Regions from separate parts of the Brevibacterium sp. 1718 genome, predicted to be linked through region 2. Evidence: riboswitches for the same ligand, from Rfam matches in the RefSeq annotation. Region 2 holds a riboswitch; each other region holds the start of a gene.

What was found. Region 2 has a riboswitch for thiamine pyrophosphate ahead of ACOZ9V_RS14110 (hydroxyethylthiazole kinase). Riboswitches for the same ligand answer to the same signal wherever they lie in the genome.
Region 1: it holds a riboswitch for thiamine pyrophosphate, as region 2 does, so the genes downstream of both, thiO (glycine oxidase ThiO) here and ACOZ9V_RS14110 (hydroxyethylthiazole kinase) in region 2, are expected to answer to the same signal.
Region 3: it holds a riboswitch for thiamine pyrophosphate, as region 2 does, so the genes downstream of both, ACOZ9V_RS03880 (TenA family protein) here and ACOZ9V_RS14110 (hydroxyethylthiazole kinase) in region 2, are expected to answer to the same signal.
Region 4: it holds a riboswitch for thiamine pyrophosphate, as region 2 does, so the genes downstream of both, ACOZ9V_RS05470 (ECF transporter S component) here and ACOZ9V_RS14110 (hydroxyethylthiazole kinase) in region 2, are expected to answer to the same signal.

What each region holds. Positions count from the first base shown of each region.
Region 1 is NZ_CP186550.1:1,731,166-1,735,078, reverse strand. It holds gene ACOZ9V_RS07740 (ketopantoate reductase family protein) at 1-899, opposite strand, end outside; gene thiE (thiamine phosphate synthase) at 896-1,579, opposite strand; TPP riboswitch at 1,591-1,694, shown strand; gene thiO (glycine oxidase ThiO) at 1,684-2,841, shown strand; gene thiS (sulfur carrier protein ThiS) at 2,838-3,095, shown strand; gene ACOZ9V_RS07720 (thiazole synthase) at 3,097-3,864, shown strand; gene moeB (molybdopterin-synthase adenylyltransferase MoeB) at 3,861-3,913, shown strand, end outside.
Region 2 is NZ_CP186550.1:3,132,861-3,136,773, reverse strand. It holds gene ACOZ9V_RS14120 (ATP-binding cassette domain-containing protein) at 1-776, shown strand, start outside; gene ACOZ9V_RS14115 (sugar ABC transporter permease) at 773-1,984, shown strand; TPP riboswitch at 2,136-2,269, shown strand; gene ACOZ9V_RS14110 (hydroxyethylthiazole kinase) at 2,257-3,171, shown strand; gene thiE (thiamine phosphate synthase) at 3,168-3,913, shown strand, end outside.
Region 3 is NZ_CP186550.1:909,186-913,098, forward strand. It holds gene ACOZ9V_RS03875 (phytoene desaturase family protein) at 1-694, opposite strand, end outside; gene ACOZ9V_RS03880 (TenA family protein) at 749-1,435, opposite strand; TPP riboswitch at 1,430-1,536, opposite strand; gene ACOZ9V_RS03885 (uridine kinase) at 1,593-2,210, opposite strand; gene ACOZ9V_RS03890 (ATP-grasp domain-containing protein) at 2,282-3,307, opposite strand; gene ACOZ9V_RS03895 (VOC family protein) at 3,436-3,798, shown strand; gene ACOZ9V_RS03900 (MFS transporter) at 3,853-3,913, opposite strand, start outside.
Region 4 is NZ_CP186550.1:1,259,689-1,263,601, forward strand. It holds gene ACOZ9V_RS05465 (ABC transporter ATP-binding protein) at 1-841, opposite strand, end outside; gene ACOZ9V_RS05470 (ECF transporter S component) at 841-1,470, opposite strand; TPP riboswitch at 1,493-1,601, opposite strand; gene ACOZ9V_RS05475 (metallophosphoesterase) at 1,748-3,745, shown strand; gene ACOZ9V_RS05480 (universal stress protein) at 3,782-3,913, opposite strand, start outside.

The DNA.
Region 1 (3,913 bases), 1.4 Mb from region 2:
ACTCCCAGATCCTCCGCCTTGATCGACAGGTCGCCGAGGATGTGCTCCGTTTCGCTCGGCAGCCCTGCCGTCACATCCCGGTAGAGGGATGAGGTGAAGGCGGAACCGTCCTCGGTGAGCATCTTGATAGTCATGGCGTGGGAGGCTTCCGACACCGGGTGTCCTGCCGCAGCCGCCACGGCTTCGAGTTCATCGATGATGGCATACACGTGCGATCTGCCGCCGGCTTCCATGATCGCTCCGACCGGGGCGCGGAACAGGCAGGTGACGACTCCTGCCGCGGCGATGAAGATCCATTTCTCCCACAGCCCGTCGATGATTCCATCGACGGTCTGGAGTTTGAATCCGGGCACATCGAGCGCCTCGGAGATGCGTGTGGGCACTTCGGCGCCGCGGAGATCTCCGATGGTCATCACGGCCAGGTCGGTGAGCTGGACGACGGCTCCGTCCCTGATGGTGCCGACGATCTTGACGAACCCTCCGAGCACCTGTCCGGGGTATCTGCTCTGCAGCTTCTCGATCTGAGCCATGCCGTTGAGGAACGGAATGATCGTCGTCTGCTCGCCCACAGCCGGTCCGATATCGGCGATGACCGAGTCGAGTCCACCCGCTTTGACCGCGACGATAACGAGGTCGAAGGTTCGTGGTGCGGCTGTGAGTTCCTCAGCGGTGATGACATCGACCTGATTCGTCCGATCATCACCGGGTGCAGTGAAGCGCAGCCCCTCAGCGCGGACCGTCTCCGCCCGTGCCTGCCGGAGCAGGAAAGTGACATCGCGTCCGGCCTCCTGCAGATAGGTGCCGAACGCTCCGCCGGTCGCCCCCGCCCCGGCGATGAGAATCGACAGGTCAGCGCCAGCACCCATTCCGTCGGATGCGCTGTCAGCTGCTTGGGTCATTCCAACTCCTCCTTGAGCTCCCGCGCGGCCGCAGCGGGATCCTCAGCCGAGGCTATCGCACGGACGACGACGGCACGCCTCGCGCCCGCCTGCCGGATCGCATCCAGCCTCTCCCCCATCGCGATACCGCCGATCGCGAACCACGGTTTGGCCGCCTCGGCGGCGGTTGCGGTCAGCAGCGCCGTCCCCACAGAGGCGCGGCCTGGCTTCGTCGGGGTCTCCCAGACCGGCCCGACACAGAAATAGTCGGTCTCCGGGTCCGCCTCGGCGGCGAGCGCCTGCTCGAGGGAATGGGTCGAGCGGCCGAGGATGACATCGGGTCCGAGCACAGCCCTGGCCTGAGCACTGGTGAGGTCGCCCTGACCGACGTGGAAGACGTCGGCGTCGGTCAGCAGCGCAACGTCGGCACGGTCATTGACTGAGAAGAGCTTGTCGTGACGGGCGGCGATATCTTTGAGGACCTCCAATGCCGCGATCTCGGCGCGGGCCTCGAGGCTCTTGTCCCTCAGTTGGATGATGTCGACACCTCCACGGTAGGCGGCGTCGAGGAACTCGGCGAGGTCGCCCTGACCGGTCCGGGCATCGGTGCACAGGTAGAGCTTCGCCTCTGCCAGTCGCGCCTCTCTCCAGGCTCTCTTCGTCTGCCGCGCTGCGGTGCGCGGTGGCATCTGTGTGGTCATGGTCATAGAGTAGAGGAGTTCGCGGGAGCCTCCCAACGAGGCTGAGAGGGCGTAAGAGCCGACCGTCAGACCTGATGCGGATCATGCCGCCGGAGGGAGAAGCTGTGAGAGTCATTGTCGTCGGCGCCGGGATCATCGGCCTGTCCACGGCCTGGTATCTGCGCCGCCTCGGTACCGAAGTCACCATCATCGATCCTGCGCCCGCTCAGGGTGCGAGCCATGCTGCCGCAGGGATGCTCGCTCCCGCCGCCGAGGTGGTCTGGGGGCAGACTCCCCTGTACCCGCTGATGCGAGCCTCCGCACAGATGTATCCTCAGTTCTCCGCCGAGGTGGCGAGCGCCGCTGGCAGCGATCTCGGTTTTTCGGATGCCGGAACATTGGTGTGCGCCGGTGACCGAGCTGATCTGCAGGCTCTGCGGGAGCTGCGCGATGCACAGTCGCGGTCCGGTTTCGCCACCGAGCTCATCACCGGCAGTGCTGCCCGCCGGGTTGAGCCGTCGTTGTCGCCTGCCGTCGCCGGGGCAGTCCACATTCCAGGCGATCACTCGATCGACCCCCGTCGGCTCACTGCCGCATTGCTGACTGTCCTGTCCTCTCACTCAGGAGGCTTCATTCGCCAGCGGGCGGCCAGCCTGATCAAGGACGGCGATACGACTGTGGGAGTCGCACTGGGCGATGGCCGCCGGTTGGAGGCCGATCAGGTGATCATCTGCGCCGGCAGCGCTGTGTCCGCGATCGTCGGTGCCCCGCAGCTGCCTCTGCGTGAGGTCTGGGGTGATGTTCTGCGACTGCGCGCCTCCGCGAAGGCGACTCCGCTGCTGAGCCGCACCATCCGCGGGCTGGTCAATGGTCGCCCCGTCTACCTGGTTCCTCGCCCGGACGGCGAGATCGTGCTCGGTGCCAGTTCGCGTGAGGACGGACTCTCCGGCACTCCGGCCGGGGCGATTCACCGGCTCCTCGCCGACGGGCAGCGACTGGTCCCGGGCATCCTCGACGCGGAGATCACCGATATCACCACCCGTGCCCGGCCCGGTTCTCCGGACGACCTGCCGATGATCGGCCGCATCGATCCCGGCTGCATCGTGAGCACCGGGTATTTCCGCCACGGCATCCTCTTGGCCCCGTTCGGCGGCAGGCTCGGTGCCGAGCTCGCCCTGGGCGTCGCCTCCGACTGGCCTCCTGACGGGACGCTCGAGTCCGTGTCCCCACACCGCTTCACCACAGACCACACCAGTGCCTACCCGATGAGGAGCATCTCATGACCGACCACGAACACTCACCGACCATCGTCCTCAACGGCGCTCGCCATGAGCTGCCGGGTGCCACCTCGGCGCTCGACCTCATCGCCGACGTCACCGGACGGGAACTGAACCCCGATGGGACACCAGCCGACGGCGGCCGCCTGGGCATCGCCCTGGCCGTCGACGGTGAAGTCATCCGTCGCGGTGCCTGGTCCGATTGCACCCTGGCCGACGGGCACACCGTCGACATCGTCACCGCTGTGCAGGGAGGTTGAGATGACCTGGACGATCGATGATGTGGAGATGTCGTCTCGCCTCGTGATGGGCACGGGTGGGGCGAGTTCCCTGAGCATTCTCGAAGACGCACTCGTGGCTTCGGGAACCGAGCTGACCACTGTGGCGATGCGCCGTTTCGATGCCGAGTCCCGCGACTCAGTGTTCACCATGCTCCAGCGTCTGGGTATTCGGGTGCTGCCGAACACCGCCGGCTGCTATACGGCCCGGGATGCCGTGCTCACCGCCCGACTGGCCCGAGAGGCGCTGGAGACGAATTGGGTGAAGCTCGAGGTCATCGCGGATGAGGACACCCTGCTGCCGGATCCCATCGAGCTCTTCGCCGCAGCCGAGGAGCTCGTCCTCGATGGGTTCACGGTCTTCGCCTACACGAACGACGATCCGGCCCTGGCGAAGCGTCTGGAGGACGCTGGCGTGGCTGTGGTGATGCCGGCCGGTGCTCCGATCGGCAGTGGGCTGGGCATCCTCAACCCTCACAACATCGAGACCATCGTCTCCCGTGCACAGGTGCCCGTCATCCTCGACGCCGGTGTCGGCACCGCCTCCGATGCCGCTCTGGCGATGGAGCTCGGGTGCACCGCGGTGCTGCTGGCCTCGGCGGTCACCCGCGCCCACGATGCTCACGCCATGGCCCGGGCGATGGCTTTGGCCGTCGAGGCCGGGCATCTGGCGGCCGGAGCCGGGAGGATTCCCAAACGACCGTTGGCATTGGCATCATCGCCGTTCGATGGAATGGTCGCAGCACGATGACCACCGTTGCCGCCACTCCTCCGTCGCTGCCTCCTCTCGTCGACCCCGT
Region 2 (3,913 bases):
GCAGCGACAGCGAGCCGGTGCTCGAACTGCGCGGAATCAACAAACGGTTCGGTGCAGTCCAAGCCCTGACCGACATCCATCTCAGCGTCGGTCGCGGCGAAGTCGTCGGCCTCGTCGGCGACAACGGCGCCGGCAAATCGACCCTGATCAAGGTCATCGCCGGAGTCCACGCCGCCGATGACGGCGAACTCATCATGAACGGGACGGCGCAGAGATTCTCCTCCCCGAAGGATGCACAGAATGCCGGAGTGGCCACGGTGTTCCAGGATCTGTCCCTGTGCGAGAACCTCGACGTGGTGGCCAACCTGTTCCTCGGACATGAGAAGACCCGCGGCGGCGTCCTCGACGAAGTGACGATGGAAGCCAAATCCTGGGAGCTGCTGCGCAGCCTCTCGGCAAAGATCCCGAGCGTGCGCGTACCGATCGCGGCCCTGTCCGGCGGTCAACGTCAGACGGTCGCGATCGCCCGGTCCCTCCTCGGCGAACCATCCTTGGTCATGCTCGATGAACCGACGGCGGCACTCGGCGTCGCCCAGACGGCCGAAGTGCTCAACCTCATCGAACGGCTCAAAGAACGCGACCTCGGCGTGCTGCTCGTCAGCCACAATATGGCCGATGTGCAGGCGGTGTGCGACCGGGTGCACGTGCTGCGGCTGGGCAAGGACGCCGGTGATTTCCCCGGTGACGAGCGCACCGATGTGCTGGTCGCCGCGATCACCGGAGCCAGCGACAATGTCGTGACCAAACGCGCCGCACGGAGGGGTGAGCGTCGATGACCCGCAATTCCTTCATCACCGATGAGCGGATCTCGTCCGAAGGCGTGATCGGCACCTTCGTCCGCCGGGTCAAAGAGGGGCAGCTGGGGTCGTTCCCGGTCATCCTCGCACTCATCGTCATCGTCATCGTATTCCAGTCGGCCGACTCGAACTTCATCTCTCCGGCCAACCTAGTCAACCTCTCCACTCAGGTCGCGTTCCTCGCGATCCTGGCTCTCGGCATCAACCTCATCCTGCTCCTCGGCGAGATCGATCTGTCTCTGGCGCAATTGGGCGGTTTGGCCGCCTCGCTGCTCGGTGTCTTGGTGGTAAGGCAAGGTGTGCCGCCGGCCTTGGCGCTGGTCATCATGCTGCTGCTCGGCCTAGTCGTCGGCGCGATTCAAGGTTGGTTCTTCGCCGTCGTCGGCATCCCGGCGTTCGTCGTCACCTTGGCCGGTCTGCTCGCGTTCACCGGTCTGACTCTGACGACATTGGGCACGCAGAAGAACCTGTCGATGTCGGACACCTTCGCCTTCGACTTCGCCAGCTTCTACTTTCCTGCGATCTGGGCCTATATCTTCGGCGCCGTCGCGATCATCGGCTTCGGCTGCGGCATCATCTATTCGAAGCTGCGCCGCCACCGGGAGGGTCTCAGCGCTCCGAGCTGGATCTCTGTGATCGTGCGGATCGTGCTGCTGGCCGCGATCGTGTTCGGGTTCCTCATCCTCGTCAATCAGGACTTCGGTCTGGCGATGCCTTTCTTCCTCATGATCGTCATTGCGATCATCATCGACCTCGTGCTGCGCAAGACCCGCTACGGTCGTTCCATCTACGCCGTCGGCGGCAAGGTCGAAGCTGCACGGCGTGCCGGCATCCGCGTGACCTGGGTGCGCATCAGCGTGTTCATGGCAGCCGGAGTGCTGGCCGCATTGTTCGGCTTCATCAAGACCGGTGTGACGACAAATGCGGGATCGACGCTGGTGAGCACGCAGGACCTGCTCAATGCGATCGCTGCAGCTGTCATCGGCGGCACCTCGCTGTTCGGCGGACGCGGAACCGCCTGGGCAGCCGTGCTCGGTGCTCTGGTCGTCGGTGCGATCAACAACGGTCTCTACCTCATCGGCTTCAACTCCGATGCACAGCAGATCATCACCGCACTTGTTCTGCTCACCGCAGTTGTCATCGATGCGCTCAGCCGCCGCGGTCAGAGGTACGTCGGGCGCGGGTAGTGGGGCGTTAAGCTCTCTCTGCCGACCGCTCGCCTTAGCGTCGAGCGCGCAATGCATAGCTTGATACAGCGACGTTGAGTCGAGCGGTCGGTGCTGAGCATCCAAGCAGAGTATGGAGTCGCCCGTGTCCGACCGGGCTGATACAGTCGGAGCCAATGACATGGGGTGCCTCATGAGGATCCGTTCGCACCAAGACGCTGCGCACGGAGGACACCGAGGCTGAGAGAACACCCATCGAACCTGATCTGGGCCATACTAGCGAAGGGATCGTCATGGTTGACTTCGACCTGCGTTCTGCGAATGCGCGTCTGCGCGCAAGCAATCCACTCATCCAGTGCATCACGAACACCGTCGTGCAGCAGTTCAGCGCCAACGTGCTCCTGGCCATCGGCGCCTCCCCGGCAATGCTCGATCACGAAGCAGACGCCGGTCAGTTTGCCGGGATCGCCAGCGGAATCCTCGTCAACTTCGGAACCGCCTCGAACCACCAGCTGCTCGCCGCCGATGCCGCCATCGACGTCGCCAACACCGCCGGAAAACCCTGGGTCCTCGACCCCGTAAGCGTCGGCGCCGTCGACTTCCGCACCTCCCGCATCCGCCGCGCCGCCGCCGATCACCCGACCGCCATCCGCGGCAACGCCTCCGAGATCGCCGCACTCGCCGGAGTCGGACTCGGTGGTCGTGGAGTCGACTCCACCGATGAAGTCGACGCCGTCCTACCCGCTGCCGCGAAGCTGGCCCGAGAGACCGGTGCCATCGTCGCCGTCTCCGGACCCACCGATGCCGTCGTCGCCCACATCGACGGCACTGACCACGTCGCCCGCATCTCAGGTGGACATGAGTTCATGCCGCTCGTCATCGGCACCGGCTGCTCACTCGGTGCCGTCACCGTCGCCTACCTGGCCGCCGCCCGAGCCGGACTCGCCGACCCCGACGCCGACGTCTCAGCCGTCAACGCCACTGAGCAGTCCGCGAACGGTGGGGACGCCTCGGCGAAGTTCGAAGCCGTCGTCGCCGCCCACGCCCACTTCGCGGTCGCCGGGGAACTCGCCGCCGATGGTGCGAAGGGGTCCGGCAGCTACTCGGTGAACTTTCTCGACGCACTCCACACCGTCGACGGTGACCGACTCGCACAGGCGAGAATCGGCCTCGACACGCTCACCGCCGGCGAAGGCGTCCAGGCATGACCGCCGGATCCGCCCACATCGCCGACAACCCGGCTGACGACGGCGCGACCGCGAACGACCGAGACGGCTCGGCCGACCGCTTCGCCGGAATCGACACGCGCCTCTACCTCGTCACCGACTCCGCGCAATGCGAGGCCGCCGGCCGCAGCGTCGCCGAAACCGTGCAGGCCGCCGTCGCCGGGGGAGTGGGCATCGTCCAGGTCCGCGACAAAGACATCGACGATGCAGGCTTCTATTCGCTCACCCGCCAGGTCATCGCCGCCGTCGACGCCGCCACCCGCGACACCGACCGCACGGTCCCCGTCGTCCTCAACGACCGCGTCGAGGTGGCCCGCCGCCTCATCGACGAAGGCGAGAACGTGCACATCCACGTCGGCCAAACTGACACCACCGTCGCCGAGGTGCGCGCCGCCCTGGGTGCGGAACCGCTCATCGGTCTCTCGGCCGCGAACAGCGACGAATTCGCCGCCGCCCGAGACTCCGGAGTCGTCGACCTCGTCGGCATCGGACCGGTCTTTGACACCTCCACGAAAGCAGACGCCCCCGGCGGAATCGGACCGGACCGCCTCGGGGAACTGGTCGCAGAAGCGGGCATCCCCGCGGTCGCGATCGGCGGCATCAACGCCGATCGTGCCCCTGACCTGCAGGGACGTGGGCTGATCGGGATCTGCGTGGTCTCGGCGATCTGCATGGCCGACGATCCGAAGACGGCAGCAGAGGAGCTGCTCGCCGCATACGCCGG
Region 3 (3,913 bases), 2.0 Mb from region 2:
AGTCGATGATCGACTGCGATCCGCCGATGGGGGAGGGCCAGCCGCCCGCGTGGGCGACGGTAGAGAGCATCGTGGCCGTGGCCGCGGTGCCCATCGCCGGCAGCCCACCGATGGCGTGCGCGGCGACGCCGGTGAACAGGGCCTGGGAGGATTCGTGGGAGAGCGGAATGTTCCACGCGGGACTGGCCTGGGACAGGAGCCGCAGGCCGAACTTCACGACGTTCGCGATGCCGGGAAGATCGCGCAGGGTCTCTGGCACAGAACGTTTGTCACCGAGGGAGAGCCAGATCGCGTCATCGACCCGGTCGAGCAGCGGAGCGAAGAAACGCCGCCATTCCGGTCCTGCCGCGCCGAGGTGGTCGACCGTCTTTTCGAGATCGTGGAAGGCCAGCGCGGCGGGTTTGCCGTCGAGGGGCTGGGCGTAGGAGATCTCGGGGGTGGTGAACTCGAGGCCGCGGGCACGCAGGTCGAAGTCGACGAAGAAGGGGCTGGCGATGGCCAGTGGGTGGACGGCCGAGCAGATGTCATGAGTGACGCCGGGGGCCAGACCGAGGTCGAGGGTGCGGGCGCCGCCGCCGATCGTCGGCTGAGCCTCGTAGACTTCGACGCTCAGCCCGGCACGGGCCATGGTGACGGCGGCGGCCATGCCGTTCGGGCCGGATCCGATGACGACTGCATCTACACCTGTGCTCATGGGGCCAGTCTAGGTCAGTGAGATGGACGGCTGCGGTGTGCGTTCCCTGGCGGCTCAGTTGTCGTACACGTTGTCGAAGAAAGCGCATTCGAGGTCGACGGCGTGCCGCCACACGCGGGTCAGGGACTCGGCGGCTTCGGCGTCGCCGGAGGGGAAGACGCGTTCGAGTTCGTCGACGAGGAACTGCACCCACCCGTGAAAGGCCTCGCCTCGGTGGAGATCGATCCAGCCTCGGTGAATATGTCGCGGCGGCATGTCCTTCCGGGACTCGGCCCAGTCGAGATAGAGCCATTCGGCGACAACGAGGACGACGAGCAGCTGCGGATACGACGCCGAAGCGACTGACGAGTCCATGAGATTGCGGAACCCAACCGTCGGGGCGGTCAGTTCCGGGTGGAGATAATCGGCTGTATCGACTCCCAATTCGGCGAAGGAGTCGACGAAATAGGTGTCCTCATCGGCGACGAGCATTCCCAGCTGTCGGGCGAACCGCAGCTTCGCCTCGAGTTCATCGGCGTGGGCCACGCACGCGCCGAGCATCGACAGAAACGACTCGAAGAACTGATAGTCCTGCACCAGATAGTCGCGCATCACTGCGTCGTCGATGCTGCCGGCGAAGAGATCCTGGACGAATCTGTGTTCGACGGCTCCCGCCCACTGCCGGCTGGTCGAACTCACCAGTGCTGATACCGCTCCGTCGGCGTCCACGGTGATCGATGTGTCGAAATCTGTGGTGGTCATTGCTTGTCCACTCCCTCCGCCGGTGCTCACCGGATCAGGTTCAAAGGGTCTGCATGCGCACTCTCAGCGCCGGTCCTTTCGGCGCTCCCCTGTAGCACATCGACACTATCATCGGGATAAGGTGTGCTGTCAGAGCGAACGGGCCAGGGCCGGCAGATCAGGGCCGGTCGGGCCCGGACCGGCGGATCAGGGTCGGCCGTTCCAGATCGCGATTGTCGAGCACCCATGTGGCGTTTTCCCACGGAGCAGCCTCGGCGAAGTAGAGTCGCTGACCACCGACGTAGCGGCGATTCGACTCATCCTCGGGATCGGCATCGAAGGCTCCGGCAAATCGCTCGTTTCCTCGTGGGACCGAGACTTCAAACGGAACATCGACCCAGATGCTCGCATCCCAGAGATCCACAAGCTCGGGACGATGGAGGAAGATTCCCTCGACCAGGAGGACGCAGTCGTTCGGCAGGCTCCGAGGTTCGGGCGCTATCGGCCGATCCTTGTCGACGTCCCACACGGCTGGAACGACCGAGTCGCCTCGTCGAAGTGGTTCGACGACGGATTCGACGAAGGCTCCGTAATCATAGGAACGGCGATAGAAGGTGTCTGGCCCCTTGCCTTGGGCGTAGCGGATCGCCCGAGGGTGGTGGAACCCGTCGATGCTGATGGCGGTGACCCGGCGGTCGGAATCTTGTCCAGGAACGTCCGCAGCGGTCTTGGCCAAATTCACGAGCTCGTGAGCGAGCATCGTCTTCCCCACACCGTCGACCCCATCGAGGGCCACGAGAGCGCGTTGCCTAGGCCGGACTGCGCGGAGATCGGCGAGCAGGTGACGTAGGACCGTGTCCCGGGACCTCACCTGGATGCGGACCCGGCGAGTGGCACGGACGGTGGGGCCGCCTCGGCGAGGGTGTCGGCGATGAAATCGGCGATACGGTCCGCGGCAGGCTGACGACCTGCCGACTGTTCGGCGGACTCGACGGACGGGTTGTAGTTCGTGTTCGTGTTGATGTCGTAGACGACCTGACGGCCGTCGGCGGTCTCGATGAACTCGACGCCGGCGATCTCGATGCCGAGGTCGGCCAACAACGTCTCGAGCCGAGCGATGAGCGGTGTTCCGGCCGTGATCTCCTCACGGCGGGCGAACTGGGGGACCGCCTCGACGTCGGGATCGGCCCCGGCACTCGGAATCGTGCAGGCATCGGCCGGGCACAGCTCGAACGACCCACCTGAGATGTCGACGCGCACCGCATAGTGGAAGCGTCCGCCGATGACTTCGGCACGGGTGATGAACGGCTGGGCAGGCTGCACATATTCCTGGATGAGGGTGATGCCGTCGATCGGCGCATTCGCTCCACCGGGCGCGAACTCATCGGCGACCGCCTCGAGCTCGGCGTGGGAGTCGAAGCGACGCACACCGAGGCCCTTGCCGCCCTGATTGTGCTTCGTGATGAATGGGGGAGTGAAGCCGGCCGCGGCGTCGACGAGCGCCCCCGGTCCGAACGCGGCGGCGGTGCGCGGAACATCGAAGCCCCGGCCGGCCAGCTCGCGATGCTGACGGACCTTGCTCACCTCGAGCTCGTAGACATCGCGTCCGTTGATGACTCGGCGGCCGGCGGCGGCGAGCCAGTCGAGGACCGCACGCCCGTACTCCTTCACATGCGGATCGGTCCGGGTGTGCGCCGACGCCGACAGCCGCGACCAGAACACCCCCTGTGGGGGCTCGGCGTCGAGATCGATCGTGGTCTCGGGCAGCAGCCATTCGACGTGTGCGACGCCGAGGCGGTCGAGCGCATCCGTGAATGGTGCGATCCATTCCGGATTGTCGTGGATGATGTGCACCGTCGGAGTGCCGCCGACGGGCAGGGCATGAGAACTCATCGCGAACCTTCATCGTGTGGAGCCGGTGCGGCCGAGAGTACGCGGAAACATCGGCGGATCTGCTCAACAATCCTACGCCCTGGTGTCCAGCCCTTCGCTGTGTCAGTGCGGCGGCGTAGACTCGGGGCATGGCTATCGCAAAGCAGCCCGTTGTCGTGCTCGACGCCCCTGACGCCGGTGAACTCGCAGAGTTCTACGGCAAACTCCTGGACTGGTCGGTCACCGTCGAAGAAGACGGCACCTGGGCAGAAGTCGTCTCCAATTCGTGGCCGCCGATCTGCATCCAGCAGGTCGAGGACTACCACGCACCCAGCTGGCCCGGGCAGGCCCACCCGCAGCAGATGCACCTCGACGTCATGGTCGATGACCTCGACGTCGCCGAGGAAGCCGTGCTCGAGATCGGCGCAGGCAAGGCCCCAGAGCAGCCGGGAGAGACGTTCCGAGTGTTCCTCGACCCGGCCGGCCACCCGTTCTGCCTGTGCAAGGGATGACCGGCCCCGCCCAGAGCTGATCCGGAGAGACCGACGGCGCTGATACGCGCCGGCTCAGACCAGGTCGGCCTCCTCGTTGAGCTCCTGGGCGAGGTCCTTCGCCTCTTCCTTCGAC
Region 4 (3,913 bases), 1.9 Mb from region 2:
GCGGTCGAGCAACGCTGAGCCGATGGGTGCGCAGCAGAACCTCGCCGAGGCGGCCCGTCGTCCTATTGATTTCTGCGGTTCCGCCTCGGCGCGAGTCGGGGGAGTGCCGCGGCATCCAGATTCCGCAGTCGACGAGTGTGTCGGTCAGGTCCGGATCGGAGAAGATCTGCGCGGGCGGACCTTGGGCAGCAATGCCGTCGCGGCCGAGCACGATGACCCGGTCGACGTGATCGATCCACAGCTCGACCCGGTGTTCGACGACGAGCATGGTCGCCTGTGTCTCGGCCTGCACGGTGAGCACGGCATCGCGGACCTCGGCGGCCGAGGCGGGATCGATATTGGCCGTCGGTTCGTCGAGGACGATGACCTCCGGGGCCATCGCATGGATCCCGGCCAGAGCCAGCCGCTGCTTCTGCCCGCCGGACAGAGCGGCACTCGGATGCTCCGGCGGCAGATCGAGTCCCAGCGCCTGCAGGGACTCGGGGACCTGAGCGTCGATTGTCTCGGACGGGAGTCCGAGGTTCTCCATCCCGAACGCCACATCATCACCGATGCGGGAGAAGATCACCTGAGAATCGGGATCTTGGAGGACCAGCCCGGTGCTGCCTCGGCGGGGATCCGGTTTCTCACCGCCGACGAGGAGTTCACCGGTGGCCTCACCCGATTCCTCGGGCAGGACACCGGCGACGGCGTGGAGGAACGTCGATTTGCCGGCCCCGGAGGCGCCGAGCAGCAGCACTTTCTCTCCGGCCGCGATCTGAAGGTCGAGTGGACCGACAGCCGGCTGGTCACGGTCGGTGTGCGACCATGAGAAGCCGGCGGCCGTGATCGGCAGCGCCATCAGCGCAGACGGCCGGAGGCGAAGGAGCTCAGAGCACCCGTGGCCGCGATCGCCCGATAGGCGAACCAGGCGCCGATCCCGGAGATGACGAGGCCGGAGACGATCGCGCAGACGGCGTAAATCGCCTGGAAGCCGAACTGCCATTCTGCGTTGTACATGATGTTCTCGCTCACGGCCATGAACGCAGCCGCCAGCATGCCCGATGCGGCGGTGACCCACAGGGTGAAGCGCTTGTAGCCGAAGGCGGCGAAGACGAGTTCGGCACCGAGGCCCTGCAGCAGACCCGAGAGCAGAACGGTTGCTCCGAAGTGGGAGCCGAGGACGGCTTCGACGATGGCCGCGATGAGTTCGCACAGGAGCGCGGCACCGGGTTTGCGGATGATCGCACCGGCGAGCGGACCGGCCAGCACCCAGAGCCCGGCGATGAGGCCGATCGACGGCGGGAATGCCTGGAAGGCGAGTTCGAGGACCTTCCAACTCAGCGCCAACACCCAGAACACGAGTCCCACGGCGATGCCGAGAACGGCGGTGGTGACATAGTCGACCACCCGCCACTGTTTGGATTTCGGCGCCGCGGTGAAGGCGCGTGAAGGGGTGGGTGTGGTGTTCGGCGTGGTGGTTTTCGGCATTGTGCCTCCTCATTTCAAGGAGGGGTGAAGAGTCTCGACTTCCTTCGACGGTGCTAACCGCATCAGGTTCGAGGGTCTGCAGCTTTTTCTGCACTCTCAGCGCCCCTGACGGCGCTCCCCTGTCGTAGCCACCACTGTACAACAGGGGAGCGGGGCAGCGACCGGGATCCGTGGCGACGCGGAGGCCGGGGGCGGTCATCGAGGATTCACTTCCCGTTCCCATTCCCGTCGATGGGCCTCGAACAATCGGACACTACTGGTCAGTAGGAATGGGCGGGTGAATACGCATCGACTTAAGAGACCGCTCAGTGCCCTGTCCGCCGCCACCCTGCTCGCCGCTCTGGTGGCGGCCCCGGTGCCCGTGCGTGCCGAACCATCTCTCGGCTCCGGAGGGCCGACCGCGACCCAGGGTGCGAATGCCGACTCTGTTCAGACCCGCAGCCCGGACCGGTCGGATTCGCCCGCCGAGGCGGATGCTGGGAGCGAGGCGATCACCGATACCGTGTTGCAGGTCGGGGCCGACTCCACGGCGCGCAACCTCTCGTGGATGAGTGAGAGTGCCGGTGGGGGAGAGATCCGGTGGGCGCCGGCGAGTGAGCTCGTTGGCGGAAAGCTCCCCGCCGATGCTGACAAGGCTGAGACCACGGACTCGGGCCTTGCCGCCGACCTCAAGCGTCACTTCAACCATGCGAGCATGACCGACCTGAAACCTGGCATTGACTACGCCTACCAGGTCGGCAGCGAAGAGGACGGGTACACCGAGGTGCAGCAGTTCACCACAGGGTCTGCTGGAGGAGACGACGAATTCCTCGTCTTCGGCGACCCCCAGGTCGGTGCCGGAGGCGGGGATCCAGACGACGCTGCCGGTTGGGACCGGACCCTGTCCTCGGCGGCGGCCACTGCTGACGACCCGAGCTTCTTCTACTCGCTGGGAGACCAGGTCAACTCCGCCGGCAACCAGGAGCAGTACGCGCAGTACCTGGCACCGGAAGCGACCCGCACGATCCCGCAGGCGACGACGATCGGCAACCACGATGTGTCTTCGAAAGCCTACGAGCAGCACTTCAACCGACCCAATGTCAGCCAGGATCACGGCGGTGGCGGCGTCATCACCTCCGGCGGCGACTACTGGTTCATCGAGGACGGGGTCCTGTTCCTCAACATCAACTCGAACAGCCCGGACATGGATGCCCACGCCGAGTTCATCGACGAGGTCGTCGCCGAGCACGGAGACCAGGCACGCTGGACTGTTCTCGGGTTCCACCACTCGATCTATTCGACGGCAACCCATTGGGACGACCTCGACGTCAAACGGCTGCGGAAGGCGATCCCTCCGGTCGCGGCCCGCAATGACATCGACCTCGTCGTCTCCGGCCACGACCACATCTATAACCGCACCTTCCTCATGGACGGCGAAGGCAAGCCTGTTGAGGGCTCCGAAGCGGGAGCCGAGGAAGAGAAGGAAGACGGGCAGACGCTCTACCTCACGCTGACCTCGTCATCAGGGTCGAAGTTCTATGACTACGTTCCCGGCCTCGACTGGGAAGGCAAGAGCGTCCACAACGACGTGCCCGCCTTCACGCGGGTCCGGGTCAGCGACGAGGCGCTGCGGGCGACGACCTATGAGGTGCCGGCAGGTGGGCCACCGGCCGATGGTGAGCGCGCGGAAGCGCAGGCCGCAGCCGAGCAGATCGACGATGTCGAACTCAGGCGCGCCGAGGCGGAAGAACCCGCCCCGGATGACGACGCCGGTGCAGACGCCGGTTCCGGCGCCAGCGCGGGTGCCGACTCCGCGGCAGGTGCTGATGATGCAGGTGCGAATGATGACGCCGACAGTGCAGGAACGAGCGACGACGCGGACGCAGGTGCCGATGATGCCGGAACCAGCGACGACGCGGACGCAGGTGCCGAGGATGCCGGAACCAGCGACGACGCTGGTACGGGTGGCACCGCCTCCGACAGCGCCGCCTCCGACGGTGCTGCCTCGGGTGGTGTCGGGTCTGACGGTACCGACGACGAGAACGGAACAGACTCGGGGACAGCAGATGCCGGCACTGCCGACTCCGGCTCCGAGGCAGATGCGACCGAGGCGAACGCCGCAGGAACGGGCGATGATTCGGATTCATCCGGGACCGCATCGGCGAGTGGGGATGGAGACCTGCCCCGCACCGGCGGTGGGCTCGCACTGCCCTTGGCCGTCGGCGCGGGAGCGCTGGCACTCGGTGCGACACTTCTCGTGGTGAGCCGTCGCCGCCGAGGTGCCGGGCTCAGCTGATCGGCACAGCCGTGCTGATCAACCCGGCGCTGTCGATTAGCTCGGAACCACCATGACCGGACCCTCGGCGTGGTTGAGGACTCCGCGCGAGACGGATCCCAGCAGTGCGCTGCGGATCCGTCCGCGCCCACGGGTGCCCATCACCGTCAGCTGTGCGCGGGAGCTGAT